DNA from 3 places in the Paenibacillus sp. V4I9 genome. Region 2 is predicted to be linked to each of the others. Evidence: a T-box and tRNA genes for the amino acid it is inferred to sense, from the RefSeq annotation. Region 2 holds a T-box; the other regions hold tRNA genes.
What was found. A T-box is a leader RNA that pairs with one kind of tRNA and senses whether it is charged. The one in region 2 lies ahead of tyrS (tyrosine--tRNA ligase), so its partner is inferred to be a tRNA-Tyr.
Positions count from the first base shown of each region.

Region 1: it encodes a tRNA-Tyr, which carries the amino acid that the T-box ahead of tyrS (tyrosine--tRNA ligase) is inferred to sense. The anticodon was not compared.
Region 3: it encodes a tRNA-Tyr, which carries the amino acid that the T-box ahead of tyrS (tyrosine--tRNA ligase) is inferred to sense. The anticodon was not compared.

Region 1 covers NZ_JAUSZE010000001.1:289,162-296,341, reverse strand. Annotated here, with positions in the region: gene QFZ81_RS01330 (hypothetical protein) at 1-268, shown strand, start outside; gene ade (adenine deaminase) at 265-2,073, opposite strand; tRNA gene QFZ81_RS01320 (tRNA-Gly) at 2,913-2,983, opposite strand; tRNA gene QFZ81_RS01315 (tRNA-Pro) at 2,991-3,064, opposite strand; tRNA gene QFZ81_RS01310 (tRNA-Arg) at 3,091-3,167, opposite strand; tRNA gene QFZ81_RS01305 (tRNA-Gly) at 3,176-3,250, opposite strand; tRNA gene QFZ81_RS01300 (tRNA-Leu) at 3,290-3,369, opposite strand; tRNA gene QFZ81_RS01295 (tRNA-Lys) at 3,389-3,461, opposite strand; tRNA gene QFZ81_RS01290 (tRNA-Gln) at 3,472-3,543, opposite strand; tRNA gene QFZ81_RS01285 (tRNA-Tyr) at 3,558-3,639, opposite strand; tRNA gene QFZ81_RS01280 (tRNA-Thr) at 3,716-3,791, opposite strand; tRNA gene QFZ81_RS01275 (tRNA-Asp) at 3,810-3,886, opposite strand; tRNA gene QFZ81_RS01270 (tRNA-Met) at 3,918-3,994, opposite strand; tRNA gene QFZ81_RS01265 (tRNA-Val) at 4,078-4,153, opposite strand; tRNA gene QFZ81_RS01260 (tRNA-Glu) at 4,234-4,308, opposite strand; tRNA gene QFZ81_RS01255 (tRNA-Ser) at 4,329-4,417, opposite strand; tRNA gene QFZ81_RS01250 (tRNA-Met) at 4,429-4,502, opposite strand; tRNA gene QFZ81_RS01245 (tRNA-Ser) at 4,530-4,617, opposite strand; tRNA gene QFZ81_RS01240 (tRNA-Asn) at 4,696-4,768, opposite strand; tRNA gene QFZ81_RS01235 (tRNA-Ala) at 4,772-4,847, opposite strand; tRNA gene QFZ81_RS01230 (tRNA-Ile) at 4,853-4,929, opposite strand; rRNA gene rrf (5S ribosomal RNA) at 4,985-5,101, opposite strand; rRNA gene QFZ81_RS01220 (23S ribosomal RNA) at 5,166-7,180, opposite strand, start outside.
Region 2 covers NZ_JAUSZE010000001.1:6,040,579-6,047,758, forward strand. Annotated here, with positions in the region: gene corA (magnesium/cobalt transporter CorA) at 90-1,025, shown strand; gene tyrS (tyrosine--tRNA ligase) at 1,101-2,360, opposite strand; T-box leader at 2,414-2,684, opposite strand; gene QFZ81_RS27885 (HRDC domain-containing protein) at 2,741-3,754, opposite strand; gene QFZ81_RS27890 (DUF3055 domain-containing protein) at 3,956-4,249, shown strand; gene QFZ81_RS27895 (hypothetical protein) at 4,306-4,611, shown strand; gene QFZ81_RS27900 (glycoside hydrolase family 52 protein) at 5,060-7,180, opposite strand, start outside.
Region 3 covers NZ_JAUSZE010000001.1:788,141-795,320, reverse strand. Annotated here, with positions in the region: gene QFZ81_RS03815 (carbohydrate ABC transporter permease) at 1-884, opposite strand, end outside; gene QFZ81_RS03810 (ABC transporter permease) at 918-1,895, opposite strand; gene QFZ81_RS03805 (response regulator transcription factor) at 2,068-3,369, opposite strand; gene QFZ81_RS03800 (sensor histidine kinase) at 3,362-5,107, opposite strand; tRNA gene QFZ81_RS03795 (tRNA-Leu) at 5,261-5,339, opposite strand; tRNA gene QFZ81_RS03790 (tRNA-Leu) at 5,360-5,448, opposite strand; tRNA gene QFZ81_RS03785 (tRNA-Cys) at 5,458-5,531, opposite strand; tRNA gene QFZ81_RS03780 (tRNA-Gly) at 5,542-5,616, opposite strand; tRNA gene QFZ81_RS03775 (tRNA-Gln) at 5,625-5,696, opposite strand; tRNA gene QFZ81_RS03770 (tRNA-His) at 5,719-5,791, opposite strand; tRNA gene QFZ81_RS03765 (tRNA-Trp) at 5,817-5,890, opposite strand; tRNA gene QFZ81_RS03760 (tRNA-Tyr) at 5,903-5,984, opposite strand; tRNA gene QFZ81_RS03755 (tRNA-Thr) at 5,994-6,069, opposite strand; tRNA gene QFZ81_RS03750 (tRNA-Phe) at 6,088-6,163, opposite strand; tRNA gene QFZ81_RS03745 (tRNA-Asp) at 6,183-6,259, opposite strand; tRNA gene QFZ81_RS03740 (tRNA-Met) at 6,291-6,367, opposite strand; tRNA gene QFZ81_RS03735 (tRNA-Val) at 6,420-6,495, opposite strand; tRNA gene QFZ81_RS03730 (tRNA-Glu) at 6,509-6,583, opposite strand; tRNA gene QFZ81_RS03725 (tRNA-Ser) at 6,599-6,690, opposite strand; tRNA gene QFZ81_RS03720 (tRNA-Asn) at 6,694-6,769, opposite strand; rRNA gene QFZ81_RS03715 (23S ribosomal RNA) at 6,901-7,180, opposite strand, start outside.

The sequences.
Region 1 (7,180 bases), 5.8 Mb from region 2:
AAAGAAGCTTAAGCAAGAGAACATGATGCTTTGCAAGCGTGTAGACGAATTTGAACAGCAATTGAATTTGTTGCATCAGACTCGAGATGAGGTGGCCACCACCCTAGATCTGCCGATTATCGAGGAAACCGGGATAACAGTCGGGACGGAAGCTGAACTCGTTTCCGGCCCCCCGCAAACCATCCTAACCTCCCGCGCCGAACGTCATCCTACTAAAAAGAATAAAAAGAATAAGTCCTTTTGGACCTATTTATTTCGTCCCACTTAATCAATTTCCACTTCAATTAACTTGAACTGTGTAACATCGACAATACCTCGGTTTGAAATCCGAATTTCAGGAATAACAGGTAATGCAATTAATGAGAATGTCATAAACGGGGCGTTCAACGGACAGCCAATTTGTTTCCACGCTTTTTCGAGCTCTGCAACCTCATTAACGACTTCAAGCAATGATTTATCTGACATGAGGCCTGCGATGGTCATCGGTACTTGAGCCAGCACTTCACCGTTCTCTACAACGATCATGCCGCCTCCCATTTTGACAAGCTCATTAGCTGCGAAAGCCATATCCTTCTCATTGATCCCCATAACAATTAGATTGTGACTGTCATGCGCCACTGTAGATGCTGCCGCACCTGCCTTCAATTGAAAGCCATGCGTAAAGCCAAGTGAAATTTGACCCGTTCCACGGTGCCGCTCGATACAGGCTAGACGGATAATATCCTGCTCTGCATCTGGTTGGATGATCCCTTGTTCAACACCTAGTACTGCAGTCATTTTCTCAGTTCTTGCACTGTTTTCAATAATGTTAATGACATTAACCTTCGTCTTATCCTGATTACTGCGACTTACAAGCTTGAAGTCCTCAGCTGTAAGTTCCTGCTTAACGTTCATGGAATTACGGATGTGCTCGGGATAGACGAAATCGGGGAAATCTACCGTGAGCTTGCCATTATCAAAAACAACTTGACCATCGGTAATGACCGTTGAAGGCTCGACCTTCTGTAAATCATCCAGCAATAAAATGTCAGCACATTTACCGGGAGTAATGCTGCCCAAATCTTGCTCCATTTTAAAATAACGCGCCACATTAATCGTTACCATTTGAATCGCGGTTACAGGATCGACACCCTCTTCGATCGCGCGGCGCACCACATGATTGAGATGCCCTTTCTCCACCAAAGTTTGCGGATTTACATCATCCGTGACGAGCGAAATATTGGACGTGCTGACCTTATCTTCGGTTACTACCTTAATGACCTCTTTGACATCATGCCAGGCCGAACCTTCACGAATCATAAGGTGCATACCCATGCGGACTTTGTGAAGACCTTGTTCCCTAGTTACGGTTTCATGATCAGATGTCACGCCGGATGCCGTATAAGCTTGCAGCATACGATCATCATCACTTGGAAAATGTCCTGTGACGGTTTTACCACTCTTGATCGTTTCTTCAATCTCTCCGCACATTTTCGGATCACCGTAAAGGACACCAGGGAAATTCATGACTTCGCCTAGTCCAACCACATTGTCCCACTGCAGTCCTTCTTTAATATCGGTCACTTCTAAGCTTGCACCTGCATCTTCCAAGTCCGTAGTCGCTGGTACGCAGGATGGGAATGTCGTGAATACTTTAAGAGGCAGCTGCTGCCCCTCTTCATGCATCAGCCTTACACCTTCTGTTCCAAACACATTGGCAATTTCATGAGGGTCCATAAAAATCCCCGTTGTTCCTTTGGCTAATGCCGCTTTGGCAAACTGGGTAACGGACAGCATCGTGCTCTCAACATGCATATGACCATCTATTAATCCCGGAGACATATACTTTCCTGTGGCATCGATAATGACCGTTTGAGCCCCAATGGTATGGTCTGCATTCCCTACATACGCAATTCTCCCAGCGGCGACAGCAACATCCATATGCTCAAGTAATTCACCAGAATACACATTAACGAGTGTTCCATTCTTAATGACTACATCGGCAAAAGCTTCGCCTAGTGCAACCTTAGCTAGCGTTCTGCTCACTTCAACTAGCTTATTTCTTTTATTAAGCGTTCTTTTATCTAGAGTCATGGGTTTTGTACTCCTTTATGTATTTTAATTGACATTCTCCGATACGGTGACAAGCGTCACATCCCTCTAAACATTGGTTCACAGAGACCGTCGATTCATTCAACCATCTTGTTCTACATTGAGGTGTCTTAAACCCGAATCCATCGTCATATATGCTCTCTTGAGGCTGCCGGGTAAATGAATCCATATTCTCGGTCGAATGATGTTGTAGAATGTGCAACAATTCTGCCTAGATCCCGCCTGTCCTCCCTCAATGTTGCATAATATACAACAATTCTGCCCGATACAGACGATTTTGCAACAAATGGGCTCAAATTGTTGTACGAACTGCAACTTCAAGTTGCAAAATAGCCTTTAGGCGTACGAATTGTTGTAGATATTACAACATTGGTAACCGCTATAACCCATCTATCTTCACGAAGCTACCGAACAACTCTACAATCGAATTTCGAGTAATGCCAACGAGTTGTGAAAATGAATCGACAGTCTCTCACATGCATTACTTGCATCATTTCACATTAAATTTACCATGAAAATGGTTTTTCTCAAGGGTTGCATGTTACAGCAGAGGATTCCCCATTGCTATTTATTAAATTATACTGAGCGAAGGTCATTCAGATGCAGGTTATCATGGAGGATATATCTAAGACATCAACGGTGACTGGAATACTCCAAATCCTTATTTAAAATGCTTCCTACGGAAGCGGCTAGTGGTATATTTGGACGCGCGTCCTACTTGGGTATATTCTATGATGTCTTCACGGACGGTCGAACCCATACGGCTTCTCTTTCCCGTTCAAACGAAAAAAGACCACCCGAAGGTGGTCTTTTTTCATTGAAGCGGGCGGCGGGAATCGAACCCGCGCGATCAGCTTGGAAGGCTGAAGTTCTACCATTAAACTACGCCCGCACGTCTATCGGGACGACACGATTTGAACATGCGACCCCCTGCTCCCAAAGCAGGTGCTCTACCAAGCTGAGCTACGTCCCGATAAGGTAATAATAACATATGAAAAATGGCGCGCCCTGAGAGATTCGAACTCCCGACCTTTTGATTCGTAGTCAAATACTCTATCCAGCTGAGCTAAGGGCGCATAATAAATGGAGCGGAAGACGGGGATCGAACCCGCGACCCTCGCCTTGGCAAGGCGATGCTCTACCGCTGAGCCACTTCCGCATGGGTACCTCAGGAGTATGAATACTGCTGAGGATTTGATGCGCGTAGAGGGACTTGAACCCCCACGGTCACCCGCTAGATCCTAAGTCTAGTGCGTCTGCCAATTCCGCCATACGCGCATGCTGTAAATAAGGCAAATGAGTCATGTAGGATTCGAACCTACGACACCCTGATTAAAAGTCAGGTGCTCTACCAACTGAGCTAATGACTCAAGTGAAGAACTGGGGATCAAGGATTTGAACCTTGGCATGACGGAGTCAAAGTCCGTTGCCTTACCGCTTGGCTAATCCCCAACATAGTTTGGAAATGGAGGCTGATGGATTCGAACCACCGAACTCGAAGAGAGCAGATTTACAGTCTGCCGTGTTTAGCCACTTCACTAAGCCTCCACATATAAAGCCTTACCGGGCCCCGAAAAAGTAAAAGGCGTTGCTACAAAGCTTTGCTTCACTTTTTTGGGAATTATGGTGCCGTCGAGAGGACTTGAACCCCCAACCTACTGATTACAAGTCAGTTGCTCTACCAGTTGAGCTACAACGGCATATTCATTTATTAAAAATGGCGGAGCTGACGGGATTCGAACCCGCGGTCTCCTGCGTGACAGGCAGGCATGTTAGGCCACTACACCACAGCTCCACACTGTGTAAAACAACTCTCAGAAAGAGTTTGGTTGCGGGGGCAGGATTTGAACCTGCGGCCTTCGGGTTATGAGCCCGACGAGCTACCGGGCTGCTCCACCCCGCGGCATTAAAAGCATAATTTCTTTATAAGCCCCGAAAAAGTAATCGGCGTTGCTACAAAGCTTCACTTCACTTTTTTGGGTAGTATGGTGGAGGCTGACGGGATCGAACCGCCGACCCTCTGCTTGTAAGGCAGATGCTCTCCCAGCTGAGCTAAGCCTCCATAATGGGATGAAGAACTGGGGTCCACGCAAAGTAATCGGAATATGCTTCGTCAGCTATACGTCACTTTGTGGGGAATGGTGGTGACCCGTAGGGGACTCGAACCCCTGTTACCTCCGTGAAAGGGAGGTGTCTTAACCACTTGACCAACGGGCCAAACTTAAAAAAATTACCGACGGAGAGAGAGGGATTCGAACCCTCGCACCACTTACGCAGTCTAACCCCTTAGCAGAGGGTCCCCTTATAGCCACTTGGGTATCTCTCCAATTTATCTAGTAGCGGCAGAGGGGCTCGAACCCCCGACCTTACGGGTATGAACCGTACGCTCTAGCCAGCTGAGCTACGCCGCCATATTGTCTTTCATTTATCTAAAGAAACGGAGAAGGAGGGATTCGAACCCTCGAGACGCTTGTGACGCCTACACGATTTCCAATCGTGCTCCTTCGGCCGCTCGGACACTTCTCCACGGATGTGCTAAAAATTATTGGGGCCCCCAAAAAGTAATCGGAATATGCTAGCATTCTTCACTTTTTGGGGATTTGACTCCCCGAACAGGACTCGAACCTGTGACAACTCGATTAACAGTCGAGTGCTCTACCAACTGAGCTATCAGGGAATATGGTGGAGCCAAGCGGGATCGAACCGCTGACCTCCTGCTTGCAAGGCAGGCGCTCTCCCAGCTGAGCTATGGCCCCTCGTTTGGTGGGCCCTAGTGGACTCGAACCACCGACCTCACCCTTATCAGGGGTGCGCTCTAACCAGCTGAGCTAAGGGCCCTAATGTGTAAAACAGTCTACAGGGCGGCAAAAAAAATACCCACTAGGGGTATTCTGCTTGGCAACGTTCTACTCTCCCAGAACCCTGCGGTTCAAGTACCATCGACGCTGGAGGGCTTAACGGTCGTGTTCGAGATGGGAACGCGTGGATCCCCTCCGCCATCATCACCAAACAGTCAAGCGTGTTTGCGCCTTGAAAACTAGATACGAAACTTGCGTAAAGTAACACTCAGGGTTTTGGTTAAGCCCTCGACCGATTAGTATTCGTCAGCTGCATGCATTGCTGCACTTCCACCTCGAACCTATCAACCTCGTCGTCTACAAGGGGTCTTACATACTGGGAAATCTCATCTTGAGGGGGGCTTCGCGCTTAGATGCTTTCAGCGCTTATCCCCTCCGTACATAGCTACCCAGCGATGCCTCTGGCGAGACAACTGGTACACCAGCGGTACGTCCATCCCGGTCCTCTCGTACTAAGGACAGCTCCTCTCAAATTTCCTACGCCCGCGACAGATAGGGACCGAACTGTCTCACGACGTTCTGAACCCAGCTCGCGTACCGCTTTAATGGGCGAACAGCCCAACCCTTGGGACCTACTTCAGCCCCAGGATGCGATGAGCCGACATCGAGGTGCCAAACCTCCCCGTCGATGTGGACTCTTGGGGGAGATAAGCCTGTTATCCCCAGGGTAGCTTTTATCCGTTGAGCGATGGCCCTTCCATTCGGTACCACCGGATCACTAAGTCCGACTTTCGTCCCTGCTCGACTTGTAGGTCTCGCAGTCAAGCTCCCTTATGCCTTTGCACTCTGCGAATGATTTCCAACCATTCTGAGGGAACCTTTAAACGCCTCCGTTACATTTTAGGAGGCGACCGCCCCAGTCAAACTGCCCACCTGACACTGTCCCCATACCGGATCACGGTACCAGGTTAGAACTCCGATACGATCAGGGTGGTATCCCAACGATGCCTCCACCCAAGCTGGCGCTCAGGCTTCAAAGGCTCCCACCTATCCTGTACAGATCGTACCAAAGTCCAATATCAAGCTGCAGTAAAGCTCCATGGGGTCTTTCCGTCTTGTCGCGGGTAACCTGCATCTTCACAGGTATTAAAATTTCACCGGATCTCTCGTTGAGACAGCGCCCAAGTCGTTACGCCATTCGTGCGGGTCAGAATTTACCTGACAAGGAATTTCGCTACCTTAGGACCGTTATAGTTACGGCCGCCGTTTACTGGGGCTTCAATTCATAGCTTCGGGGTTGCCCCCTAACCACTCCTCTTAACCTTCCAGCACCGGGCAGGCGTCAGCCCGTATACTTCGCCTTGCGGCTTCGCACAGACCTGTGTTTTTGCTAAACAGTCGCTTGGGCCTTTTCACTGCGGCCCCCTCGGGCTATTCACCCTACCGAGGCACCCCTTCTCCCGAAGTTACGGGGTCATTTTGCCGAGTTCCTTAACGAGAGTTCTTCCGCGCGCCTTAGAATTCTCTTCTCACCCACCTGTGTCGGTTTGCGGTACGGGCACCTTCGCCTGGCTAGAAGCTTTTCTTGGCAGTGTGAACTCATGACCTTCGGTACTTAAATTTCCCTCCCCATCACAGCCCAGCCTTACGATGTGCGGATTTGCCTACACATCAGCCTCACTGCTTGGACGAGCATCCATCAGCTCGCGTCACTATCCTTCTGCGTCACTCCATTGCTCATAACGGCTACGGTGGTACAGGAATTTCCACCTGTTGTCCATCGACTACGCCTTTCGGCCTCGCCTTAGGTCCCGACTTACCCTGAGCGGACGAGCCTTCCTCAGGAACCCTTAGGTTTTCGGCGGATCAGATTCTCACTGATCTTTTCGTTACTTATACCGGCATTCTCACTTGTATGCGCTCCACCTGTCCTTACGGTCAGAATTCAACGTACATACAACGCTCCCCTACCCATGCACTAAAGTGCAAGCCATAGCTTCGGTGGCGTGTTTAGCCCCGTTACATTTTCGGCGCAGAGTCACTCGACCAGTGAGCTATTACGCACTCTTTCAATGGTGGCTGCTTCTAAGCCAACATCCTGGTTGTCTGTGCAACTCCACATCCTTTCCCACTTAACACACACTTGGGGACCTTAGCTGATGGTCTGGGCTGTTTCCCTTTTGACAATGGATCTTAGCACTCACTGTCTGACTCCCGGATTTAAGTTTGTGGCATTCAGAGTTTGACTGGACTTGGTAACCCTTGGCGGGCCCCGCACCCAATCAGTGCTT
Region 2 (7,180 bases):
TGTAGGAATGCAGTCGGTTATTCCTTCATCCGGAGCCTTGCTCTAAAAGATGAACTAACCGACTGATTCCATTCAAAGGGGTGGATCAGATGAAAACACGGTGGGTTCAGAATGGCATTTTTACGTTGGTTGATGACGTGACTGTCGCCCTAACACCTCCAGAAAGAGGCTTTTATTGGATTGATGCAGGGGTAGAAGACTTAGAGATCCTTCAACCTATGTTCCATCTTCATGATTTGGCCGTGGAGGATTGCTTAAGCGAAGAGGAACAACGTCCCAAAATTGAGTTCTACGATTCCCATTATTTTATCGTTATTAATAGTATTCGATTTGATGATGAAGAAATTTTCCTTCGCGCACTTAATCTATTTCTTAGCAAACATGTCATTATTACCGTTACTAGACAAAAAATTAATGAACTTCGAGCTTTGAAACCTTTTCTCTGGGAAGAGGAAGTAAACAGCGCCGATCGTTTCCTATACCATCTGGTCGATCTTGTCGTCGATAATTATGTGGCGGTCGGTGACCGTATCGAGGCCAAGATTGAAAAGCTGGAAGAAGACATTCTGATGGCAACGAAGAAGTCGCATTTGAATGAAATTATCGGTCTTCGTTCAGAGATTCTATGGCTCAAAAAAGTGCTAGTTCCTCAGCGTGATGTGATTGGAACACTTGGTAAGAAAGAGCTTAGACTAATTGACCATCAGCTGCAAAAATATTTCGGAGATATTTATGAAAATGCCGTAAAGATCGTGGATACGTTCGATACGCTGCGCGATCTCATGGGCAACCTACGAGAAGCCTATCAGTCTAGCGTCGCTAACCGTGCGAATGAGATCATGCGCGTTTTCACAGCAACTTCGACGATCTTCATGCCTTTGACGTTCATTACCGGCGTGTTCGGAATGAATTTTGATAACATCCTCGGGCTTCATGTGGCTCATGGCGATGAAATTGTCTTAGCGTTCATGGGTGCATTAGGTATAGGCATGTATGTATTATTTCGTAAAAAAGAATGGCTATAGATACCTTTTGTACTTGGAAAGAGTGAGGGCTTCTTGGAGCAGAACACTGCTATCAAGGAGCCCTTTTTGTCCTGTTTAAATCAGCTTAATTTTAACAAACTTCCGTTTCCCCACCTGAATAATATCCCCATCCTTTGGGGTTATTTGTTCATGAATTTGCATGATCTTCTGTTCATTGATCTTCACTGCCCCTTGCTCCACACTTCGTCTTGCTTCTCCGTTGGAAGCTTGCAGTTCTAGTAAAACGAGAAGCTTAATGATGGAGATTGAGCCTTCTTCCAACAGGCTAATGCTTAGAGTCATTTCTTCGATGTCTTCGGGCAAAGCTCTCTTTTGGAACACGGTTATAAAATGCTGTTCTGCTTCTTCAGCCGCCCGCGTACCATGATACATTTGCACATATTCCTTAGCCAGCTTCATCTTGGCATCTCTCGGATGGATGGCAGCTGCTTCTAGTCCTCGTTTGAGATCATTCAGGGATTCATTTGAGATGGACGTTGTTAACTCGTAGTATTTGGTCATGAGCGAATCCGGAATTGACATCGTTTTGCCGAAAATTTCGTTAGGAAGCTCATCGATGCCAATGTAATTCCGCAAGCTTTTGCTCATTTTTTGAACACCGTCCAGACCTTCGAGCAGCGGCATAAGAATCGCTATCTGACCATCTTTAATCTCATAAGCACTTTGGAGCGTTCGGCCCATCAAAATATTGAAGGTTTGATCAGTTCCGCCTAGCTCAATGTCACTTTCAAGAGAAACCGAGTCATAGCCCTGCATTAAAGGGTAGAAAAACTCATGAACATGAATCGGCTGATTAGCCGCGTATCTTTTGGCAAAATCGTCCCGCTCCAGCATGCGCGCAACCGTTACTTTACCAGCTAGCTTCAGCACATCGTCGAATTTAAGCGCTCCAAGCCAAGAAGAATTGTAGTAAAAAGTGGTCTTGGTCAAATCTAATATTTTGGATAATTGCGTCTGATACGTTTGCGCATTGTGCTTAACATCTTCCTCTGATAGCTGCTTGCGTGTCTCTGACTTTCCGGTTGGATCACCGATGCGTCCTGTGAAATCTCCAATAATGAGTTGAACCTCATGTCCCAAATCTTGAAATTGACGCAGCTTCTGCAAAACAACGGTGTGGCCAATGTGTATATCGGGCGCAGACGGATCTAAGCCGAGCTTCACTTTTAGCGGCGTACCTGTTACCACTGCGTGCATGATCTTTTGCTTGAGTGCTTCCTCAGGCACGATTTCGGCAGCGCCCCGCCCAATGACAAGTAATTGACGTTCTACTTCCTGCTGCTGTATTTCGGTAAGCTGATCCCATATCAACATAATATTAATCCTCCTCATCGTAATAAATACAAAAAAGACAACCTGCGCGTCCACAAAGGGACGAGAAGGTTGTCTCGCGGTACCACCCTAATTAAAGAGAAGGGTTTGCGGTCTCTCATTCGCAAAGTTCTCTTTCACTTAGATTCATAACGACAAATGAATGCCGGGTAAAAGCTACTGATGCCCTAACGAGCATGTTCCCTTAACCAACTCAGAACTGTAATTCGGAGCCATACTTGCATCGGTTTGCACCTTACACCGACTCTCTGCAGCAGTGGCATTTCTCCTACTTCGGGCATAGCCCATGTTCGTCATCGCTTTCATTGATATTTAGATTATTGATCATTTAATCATATAATCCTAATCAATGTCAATACTAGCTAGCTTGCAGCTTGAGAAGTAAACCTATCCTTCTCCCTGCGGAAGCGCAAACGGAGCAATCGCAGCCACTCATAGGCGCGGTCAAGGTCTTTGCCTTTGAGCTCCTCCGTGCCGATGATGCGCTGCAGCACCGGCTTCAGGTAGCGGTCACCTTCCGATTCGAAGGCGTTCCAGGCTTTGATTTGCTCTTCTTCCGGGATCGAAGCAAGCTCCGCTTCCACAAGCGGATCCATATCGTATCCCTCACGCTCCAAATCCTCCACCCAGAGCAGCAGTTCCCTGCGCGGCATGGTTAGCACTGCTTGCAGATCAGCCAAGCTTCCTCCGCCTGCAACGATCTCAAGAAGCTTGCGCTTACTAACCTCACGGTCAAGCTCTGTACGCAGCTTTTGCTCCTTCTGAGCGTGGAGCCAAGCCTCATACTTCACTGTGTCTACGCTTTTAGCCACCCAATCTAATGGGAAGCCATTCGAACGTGTATACTCAGCGGTTAAATTGAGCACATCTGCCGCGTACATGGTCGTCTTCTGCTCACCGAAGCCAGGAATTTGCTGCAGCTCTTCCTTACTCTGGGGCAGGAAAACGGAGATCATGCGAAGCACACGGTTCGTGGCGAGAATATACGGTGCTTTCCCTTCGCGGGCAGCTTGTTCGCGCCTCCAAGCGCGGAGTGTTTCGTACACTTCCTCACTTGGATTATCTTCGCAGTAGTAGGTCAACATCTGTGTCATTCTAGCCTTGCCCGACAGGCCTTGCGCTGATTCCAAATCCGTACTAACAAGCGGACGGAAACCGGAACGAACTTTATCTCGCAGCCCCTGACGGAAAGCACTCAGCATCTCATCCCAGCTCAACCCCTGATACCACTGATCTTGCTGAATTTTGCCAGCGCTATCAGGCTCATTCCAAAAGACATTCCAAATGCCTTGTTCTTCCTCAATCGACACTTGGGCCGATGTAACGCGATGATCCCCCGCTTCTTTCTCCAATGTGTTCAGAAATACAATATTCATGCCTTCTCCTCCAAACGGTAGCTAAAAATAGGTTCAGAAAAACGAAAAAGCACCTCCTCAGCTTGTTAGCTGAAAAGGTGCTTCCCTTTTTCTAATATCCAAATCATACCATGTTTGTCAGATGGGCGCAAGATATGTTTTGTTGACGAGCTTTTTTCGGTTATAATGAGGTACATACTAGAAAGAGAATGGAGGGCCCTCATGTCTGATTATGACTTTTTATACGACTATCAGGAAGAAACAACTACACGTTTCGTTTGTTTTGTTGGCAATGCGCTGCACCGTTTTGACCTCGCCATTATGTCTACATCCCGATATTTCGGCAAAAAGCTTGTGATTGATTTGCAATCCGGACGCAGTGCTGTTATAGGCCCAGATGATCTGGCGGAAGAAGGATATTTGGAACATGTTTTTAAAATTAATGAAGAACAAGCACAAGAACTCAATGAATTCTTGTCGCAAATTATTGGTTCCATTCATTTTACGGATATTTAAGCAGGCGACGGGGGACACTGGAAAAAGCATAGCAACCTGATAAGGAGGCTTTATCCATGAGTGATAAGTTCCCTAACGACAAGTATAGTCATACAAAAGGCTTTATTCCTGAGTACCGCGACGCTTTCACCGATTTGGAGACAGTCGAGTCCCAGCGCAATGACTTAATTCCCGAAGAATTTCCCGAGGGTCCTTATGGCACAAGCCTAAACACCGAATCACTTGGAAAAAGTAAACCCTGGCGAGAGGACCAACGTCCGCCTAACCAATTTTCTTACGAGAATCACGAGCTGCATGAAGGTATTAAAAGGGATTATCCCGGTGAAGACGATTATCGGAACGAACCGATGAATCAAGAATAAATTGAGCGAGCCAAACGTTTGATACTACAAACGTTTGGCTCGTTTATTGTTTTTTAGATGTGAGTAAACCCTTCAAGTTGCAAAACATACAACAATTTTCTTCACTTTTACGTTAAAAGCTATCCCATGTTGTAGAAAGTGCAACATATTTGCTTAAATAGGGGCTATTTTACTCAATTTAATGGAAATTGTTGTATGGCGTACAACATCTTTCACCTTCTAACCTTCTGAAGGGAGTTATTGTTGTATTTACTACAACAATCATACCTATTTACTTGTAAGAAGGGGAAGTTTTGATCCAAATGGAGCTTCTTGTTCTTATAGACTCCTAAACTCCTAGTGGCCAAGTGGTTTAATCTCTTCGTCTTGGGGTCTTGGGGTCTTCTGCTCTTGTGCACTTGTGCACTTCGCTCTTCTGTTCCTGCACTTCCTTCTGCTTCCCAGTTTTCTAGACAGCCTGATATTTATCCTCTAGCAGCCAGAGGATGCTAGTTACGCCGCGCGGGTAATATTTACTTCCTTGAATTTCCCCGGAAATGATCTGATCGCTCCAACTCCAAAACGACAATTGCGGATGTGTGAGCCAGGTGACATGCGCAGCATCAGCCGCCGTTCCTTGCGCTTCCCAAGGAAGCCCCAGAATTTGGCGTGTTACAAACTGGCACAAATATATTTTACTCAGCCATGAGTTGTTACTTGTGGATGAAAGTTTCCAACCACCATCAAGGAATAAGCACACATCAGGGACGAGCACCGTAGTAAGGTGTTTCTTCAGCGCTTGAATGTAAAAGCCATAGCGGCCATTTTCATCGAGTGCTTCTTTGCAACCAGTGAAGTAAGGGAAGACAAGACCTTCAATAGCCGGGATAATGCGAGAATCATTACCTTCACCAATAACCGCCGGAATGTATCCATCCACGGTCACGTAACCAACGAGCGTGGTTGCACACTTCAGCGCTTGATCTCCGGCAATTTGCGCGATATCTTCACGGCCATTGCGGTTGAAAATACGCTCCATAGCCAAGTAAGATGCCCAACACTTACCAGCCAAATAAATGTTGTTACGAGCTTGCCCCAAAGATACATCTAAGCTGTCATATGTGGTGATCTCCGCTCCGCCCATCGTACGGGTGCTATCCAGCGCCATGATGCCGTTACGCAGACTTGGATCAGGGTTATCCCTGTTCAACATGCTTTGCAGGCATTGTTCGAAGATAGCTATATTTTGCTCCAACCATTGTTGGTCATCGCTTCGCTCTACATAAACAGCTGCGCATAAAACCCAATTCACAAGCTGTTCATGCGTCATATGGGAGAAACAACCATGTAGTCCGTACAGCTCATATGAAGAATAATTTGGTCTTGAGAGGGTATTGGCAACACCCATATCATGTGTAAAACTAAGGCCACCCGGATATTCTGTTGCGTCCCCAGGAAAGCGTACTCGATCTTCGTAGCTGTAGCGCTTAGCGAACATATTGAGTTCATTTTTCACAGTCCACGGATTCAATTCAAGTTCATAAAACAATTGGTCAACCGTAAGATCAAAGGTGTTCATCATGCGGTATTCCCCTTCGTTCACGACCCAGAACGGCTCACCATCCATATCCAGCAGCTGCGTGCTGCCGTAATAGCTGCGAATCGCATGGGATAGCATGAACTTCTGGTCGCTCGAAAGTTTGGATGCCCCGATGCGATCATTGCTTTGATCCGCTAGTGCAGCTAGCTCATCGAAGTGATCTAACGCATAGCGACCTACCGCTTCAATGTTCTTAAATAAACGAGCATACGTATACGAAGCATCATGACCGGCTGTCACAATTCCGGAACGGTGGAAACATAACGCGAAGCGATAAGTCCGCTTCTCGCCAGCAGGTGTGTCCGCAAAAAGTGCGCCTATGGCCCCCAGACCGAAAGTCAAATTTTCGATGGGATAAACAGTCAGAATGTCCTCGATACTAAAATGCAATGCTGAGCGCACATCAGGATCCTTAGAAACGATAGCGGTAATCCGGCCTTGCCCAACGCCAGCTACCTGATCCATTGTATCGTCAAGCCTACGCATCGAGCTGTAAGGATCTGAGCCTTGATAGCCAAAGAACACTCTTCTCGAGGAGGTTCCCTTCGAATTATCTACGGTAATTTCAGCCAACACAGCAGGTACTAGGGCAAGACGCAGCTCTTCATCCGTAGCTGCTTCAGGATCCGGTACAGGCTGTGCTTGGGATAATAGTCGAAAAGTTAGATCTCCAGCTGACCACGTATCCGTTCCGACATCAAACAGTCTGGAAATCGCACTATCCGCAAATGGAAAAACGATTTGGGGTTTATTCGGATTCGGATCAGGGTTCTCAATGTCATAGCGTTGGCTTTCGGCCTCAGCGTCGGCTTTATTTTCAAAAAAAGGCAAAGCCTCGTAAGTACCGCCTTGATTGGATTCCAATCCAATATAAATGTTTTGCTCGGGCGGACGACCCTGTTCCAGATCGAAACCTCCTTTTTTTCCTGGAAATCCAAGCGTGAAACTTGCAAACGCTCCCATCGGAGAATGATGGGCATTAAAAAATTG
Region 3 (7,180 bases), 5.3 Mb from region 2:
TTCACAGCACCGATGGTCAAACCTTTAACAAAATACTTTTGGAAGAAAGGATAAGCGAATATGATAGGTCCAATACCTACTACTGCCATTGCCATCCGCAGTGTTTGCGAAGGGAGATTAACGACTGCACCCATTTTCGATAATTGGCTGGCAGCATTCTCATTCGTTGTTAAATATTGAATATTTAGCAGCGTTTTATACATTAAATATTGCAAACTTATTCCGTTGCCTTTCGTGATAAAGATCAAGCTGAGAAACCAGTCATTCCAGTAGTTCAAAGTATTGAATAATCCGATTGTTGCGAGCACCGGAAGTGATAAAGGAAGGATAATTTTATAAAATATCTTCACTTCACTCGCGCCGTCAATGGTTGCGGATTCAATGATAGAGTCAGGAATGGTCGTTTGAAAAAAAGTCCGCATGATAATCACAAAAAATGGCTGAAGAAACAAAGGTATAATAAGTGACCAAACCGAATCCTTAAGATGTAATAAATTCACATATACCAGATACCAAGGAACCAAACCGCCGTTAAAGATCATCGTTAAAAATATGAAAAGCGCGAATTTATTCCGATGTCGGAGTTCCTTTCTAGATAAGGGATACGCATAAAGTGCGATTAACAGCAGGCTAAGCAAAGTTCCTACAACGGTTACAAATATCGTGACCCCATAAGCTGTAATAATTTGAGATAATTGATTATAAAGAAAACTGTATGCATCCAGACTGAACTTCTCCGGGTAGAATTTAAAACCGTTCGCAACAACCGTATTCTCATCCGAGAAAGAAATGCTAATGACTAAAAGTACCGGAAGTAGACAAGCCAAGGATAAACAGATAAAAAACAGATGCAGCAATAACTGCGATAATTTGTATTTCGCCATTTTGATCCCCCTAAAAGTTACCGATTTCTTGTTCTAAAAGAGTGCATTCTCTCGGCTAAATTTTCTCACGAGAACGTTGGTCGTTAATACTAAAATCATTCCGACAACAGCTTGATAAAGCCCGGCAGCAGAGGACATTCCGATATCACCATTCGTTTGGAACGTTCTATATACATAGGTGTCAATCACATTAGTTGTTGGGAAAATCGATCCTGAATTTAATGGAACTTGGAAGAACAGACCGAAATCCGAATAGAAAATTCTACCGATAGCAAGCAAAGTCGTTATGATAATTATTGGATATAATAATGGAATCGTTATATAACGTACTTGATGCCACCTGGATGCCCCGTCGATAGTTGCAGCTTCATAGTAATCACTGTCAAAACCGATAATCGCAGCAAGATAAATGAGTGAGAAATAACCTATGCTTTTCCATGTATTCACAAGAGGAAGTATATACGGCCAGTATTTGTTTTCCGAGTACCAATCGATGGCTTCAAATCCTAGTGGAGTCAAGATCGATTTATTAATAAATCCATTTTCCACCCCTAAGAAAGCAAGGACGATATAACTAACAATTACCATCGATAAGAAGTAAGGTAAAAAAATTATCGATTGATACATTTTTCCTGCAATTCGACTTTTAACTTCATTAAACAAAATAGCAAGACCGACACCGAACACAAGATTTAACACAATAAACAATGCGTTATAGAGCAGTGTATTGCGGGTAATAACCCAAGCATCTGAGGTACTGAATAAAAACTTGAAATTTGTCCATCCCACCCATGGACTATGCAAAATTCCATCGGTATAATTCACGTTTTTAAAAGCAATAATTACGCCAAACATCGGAAAGTAATTGTTAATGAGTAGAAATATAACACCCGGCATAAACATAAGATAAAGCGCTTTATATTGCAAAATATGACGAAGGCCATCGTTCTTTTTACGAATACTTCGTTTTACAGGTTTTGCAGGTACTGTTATACTAGCCTCCTGGTTCATTTGAAAACCCTCCTATTATCCGGCAAGCTTTAGCATCTTGCATCTTCTATTACTTATTATAAGGTGCTTGATCTTTCTACTCTACTGGTAAAAGTGACTTATCAACTTGTGTTATTATGACATAAATAAAAAGACTCTTGGCTGCAAAACCAAGAGTCATTCTTTATGTTATTTACACTTTTGATTTACTCTTTCGAAATTCCTGTGGAGTTAATCCGACATTTCTTTTAAACATTTTAGTAAAATGAGGGATATCACCATAGCCAACCAGAGAGGAAACATCACTTATTTTAATATTTGTGGAGATCAAAAGTAACTTTGCTTTGTTCATTCTTTTCTCCAGAATGTAGTCCGTTAACGAGGTGTTTGTTTCTTTTCGAAACAACCGAGATAAATACGCTGAATTAAAGTGTACATATTCTGCAATTTGCTCTCTACTAAGTTCATCCTGCAAATGCTCATCAATATAATCGTATATTTTTTGGATGACGGATGCTTTTTCTCTATCTTCTACTTGTAGGATGTCTGTTCCTAGTGTGACAATGCGCTGAGACCATTGATTAAATTGCGCTAACACTTTGTTGGATTGTGTAACATTGCTGCGTTCCATTTCCAAAACCGATACATACGTTTTGAGCAGATTATGGAACGTTGAGACTGTGCCGACATAGCAGGACAAATGACAATAAAAGTATTGATTGCAAGCCGATAAGTAACTTTCACACCGACGTGTAAGTTCCTCTATATCCATACTTTCGCCATGTTTTTCATAAAGTATAACGATATTATGTCCTCTTCGATCTTGAATAACACAGCCCTGATCTCCTTTTATAATTAACTCGGAAGCTGCATTTCGCAGTGCATATTCCAGTATTTCCTCTTCACGTACTGTCAACTCCTTTTGCCACAATTCTACACTTATTAAAATAGGCAGTATTGAAAATTGGGATGAAATATTCAATTGATATTTTGTAATAAGCTCTTCTAATTGTGTTTCCGAAGGAGACATTCGATTTGCAAAAAATTCTTGCCAAAATCTTTCCTCCATAAGAGGTTTATGGGATTCAAACAATGAAGAGTATTTTTTGTAAGTTCGATCTATAATAAGTTTTTGTATGACACGGCTAACAACAGCCTTTAATTCTTCATAATTAACAGGCTTCAACAAATAATCAAAACTGCCTAGGTGAATCGCTCTGCGTGCATAACTAAAGTCTGCATGTCCTGTCACAAAAATCGTTTCTGTTTGCGGATAATTTTCTTTAATCCATTCTAATAGTTCTAAACCATTGCTTGAAGGCATCTCTATGTCACAAATTACGATATCTACTGCGGATAAAGTAAATCGTTCTTTGGCCTCCTCTGCATTAAACGCCTCAAAAACTTCTGAAATGTCAATCTCTGACCAATCAATGCCTTGAGTAATACCTTTGACTGCATATAACTCATCATCCACAACCAACAAGTTATACATCTTCATCCTCCTCATTTACACAATAACTCATTGGTATACCTAATTTAACTTCAGCACCTCTGACTTTGCCATTGTTAAACAACAATTGTGCTTTTCCTTTATATCTGATACGCTGCCTTTTTATTACATTCTGGATGCCTAGATGGCCTTCTGCAAATAATTCATCCTCGTAACGGTCTTCTTTCAGCTTCTTCAAGAAAGTCTCAGAAAATCCGACTCCGCTATCACTAACTTCTATCCACAAGAAATCTTGTTCATCTGCAGTAATAATGATCCGAACCGTAAACAACTCTCTTCGATCCGTAAATCCATGAATGATGCTATTCTCAACAAAAGTTTGAATCGTCAAAGGCAGGATATCACATTTCCGATATCGATCCGGAAGTTCAATCTCATAAATGAGTTGGTTAGGAAACCGCAGCTTCTGAATCTCCAAATAATTTTGAGTGTGTCTGATTTCAGCTTCCAGTGTCACGGTTCCTTGCTTAGTCTGCGTTATAAAACGAAAGTATTCAGCTAAATGCTGTGTCATTTTTTGTATCAAAGCATATTCCTTAATAGCAGCTAAACTATAGATTATATTCAGTGAATTCAAATAAAAATGAGGTCGGATTTGCACCTGCAGCAGCCCAAATTCAGCCTCCTGTGTACGAATTTTTTCCTCGTAAACATCTATTTTCAACTTTGAAATCTCTGTAACCATATTGTTAAACGTGCCTATCAAAAAAGAAAATTCACTAGAGTGATTTTCATTCAATCGAATGTTTAAATCGCCTCGCATAATACGATTCATCCCACGCATCAATGAATTCATTGGCTTCAATAAGACACTTCGCAGAAAGTATAAGTAAAAAAGCAGAATCAATATCCCGCACAGAGGGATAAAATATACCGCTATCTGAAAGAATGGAAGATGTTTCAGCATAGTTCCTTCGGGAATCATTACGGTGTAATTAATGTTTGCAATTTCAGAAAAAACACTAATCAGCAAATATTTATTATTGTCCTTTGGATCGGTAACAATTTGGTACGTATTATTAAGATGAGGTACTGCTTCAACTGCTCCCTTTAGTTCCGAAGCTCCAAGAGTCGTATGTGAAGCGACAGCCCCATTTTTGGTAAGTATGACTGCACCGCCGGTTGTCCCCATATCCAAAAACTCTAACGAAGCGACCAAGCTATCTGTATTTACGATCGCCCCCGCGATGAGATTGTTCGTCAGGCGCGTAGTTTTCATTAAGACCGTTCGATTTTCAAATTGAATTAACCGCCATACCGGCGAGTCCACATTTTTCTGATCCGCCATTTCTATTGGAACTGTTTCCACAATTAGCTTCTGCTGAAAATAATAATCCTGTTTTGTTACAAAGGTCACATCCTGTGTCTGGTCATTAAAAAGAAATATGGTATCCAGCAGAAAAAAATAATTGAGGTTCGTTTGAAAGCGATTAACTATTCTTTTTTTAGTTAGTAAATACTCGTCCGTACCGAATGTAAGATCATTAAGCTGATTAATGTCAATTTCGTTGTCCCATAAATCATATAGATAGGTATTAGTTTCAGCAAACATCTTATTGATTTGCTTTACGTGCTGCGCAAGTAAGTTGCTATTTGTCGTGGAGACTTGCTCTCGTACGACAGTTATTGCATACAAATTATTAAATAATAGAAAGAATATAAGCGGAATAATTATAATTAGAAAGCCAGCAACGAATTTGAAGCGCAAGGAATTTTTCACACCCATCCTCCTTCCAGGATATGCCAGAAATTATATGAAGTATTTTCTCGATTTCACGACATTTGTATAGGATTCAAACGCATTAAATTTTATATTGTATGGATATAAAAAAGGACATGAAATCAAATGATTTCATGTCCTTTTTTTGCTCCATACCGGCAAGAGGACTCGAACCTCCACCCTTTCGGACTCGATTTTGAGTCGAGCGCGTCTGCCATTCCGCCATGCCGGCATATGAAGTTGTAAAGATAATGGTGCCGAAGACCAGACTTGAACTGGTACGGTAGTCACCTACCGCAGGATTTTAAGTCCTGTGCGTCTGCCGATTCCGCCACTCCGGCTAATAAATGTGGAGGCGCCACCCAGATTCGAACTGGGGGTAAAGCTTTTGCAGAGCTCTGCCTTACCACTTGGCTATGGCGCCTTAGTAATAATGGAGCGGAAGACGGGGATCGAACCCGCGACCCTCGCCTTGGCAAGGCGATGCTCTACCGCTGAGCCACTTCCGCATATAAAACTGGGGATCAAGGATTTGAACCTTGGCATGACGGAGTCAAAGTCCGTTGCCTTACCGCTTGGCTAATCCCCATTATGTTACTTGGGTAATAATGGGCGGACGACGGGACTTGAACCCGCGAATGCTGGATCCACAAACCAGTGCGTTAACCCCTTCGCCACGACCGCCACAATATTAAGTTTCTTACTTTTTTGGCAGGGGCAGCAGGAATTGAACCCACACCAAAGGTTTTGGAGACCTTTGTTCTACCCTTAAACTATGCCCCTAGAAAAAGTAAATGGAGGCTGATGGATTCGAACCACCGAACTCGAAGAGAGCAGATTTACAGTCTGCCGTGTTTAGCCACTTCACTAAGCCTCCACAAAGCAATGGTGCCGTCGAGAGGACTTGAACCCCCAACCTACTGATTACAAGTCAGTTGCTCTACCAGTTGAGCTACAACGGCATATTAAGTTTGTAAAAATGGTGGCTCGGGACGGAATCGAACCGCCGACACGAGGATTTTCAGTCCTCTGCTCTACCGACTGAGCTACCGAGCCTTACTTGATTTTGAAAAAATGGCGGAGCTGACGGGATTCGAACCCGCGGTCTCCTGCGTGACAGGCAGGCATGTTAGGCCACTACACCACAGCTCCATGCTAAGTACAAGATCTTCAATAAGAAGATTGGTTGCGGGGGCAGGATTTGAACCTGCGGCCTTCGGGTTATGAGCCCGACGAGCTACCGGGCTGCTCCACCCCGCGTCATTAAGCATATATGATGAATCCTAGTAAAGCAAGTCTTGCTAAGGAATCATGGTGGAGGCTGACGGGATCGAACCGCCGACCCTCTGCTTGTAAGGCAGATGCTCTCCCAGCTGAGCTAAGCCTCCATGAGAGTATTAATGGTGACCCGTAGGGGACTCGAACCCCTGTTACCTCCGTGAAAGGGAGGTGTCTTAACCACTTGACCAACGGGCCTTGCTAGAAAGATAGTGGCGGAGAGAGAGGGATTCGAACCCTCGAGACGCTTGTGACGCCTACACGATTTCCAATCGTGCTCCTTCGGCCAGCTCGGACACCTCTCCATATGGCTCCCCGAACAGGACTCGAACCTGTGACAACTCGATTAACAGTCGAGTGCTCTACCAACTGAGCTATCAGGGAATAAAAACAATGTTCACTTCAAGGATTTATTCCTTGAAAACTAGATACGAAACTTGCGTAAAGGTACAGCTCTTAGGTTTTCTTTCTGGGCGAATCTGAGAGACTTTGACTTTCGTCAAAGATCCCTATATTAGGTTAAGCCCTCGACCGATTAGTATTCGTCAGCTGCATGCATTGCTGCACTTCCACCTCGAACCTATCAACCTCGTCGTCTACAAGGGGTCTTACATACTGGGAAATCTCATCTTGAGGGGGGCTTCGCGCTTAGATGCTTTCAGCGCTTATCCCCTCCGTACATAGCTACCCAGCGATGCCTCTGGCGAGACAACTGGTACACCAGCGGTACGTCCATCCCGGTCCTCTCGTACTAAGGACAGCTCCTCTCAAATTTCCTACGCCCGCGACAGATAG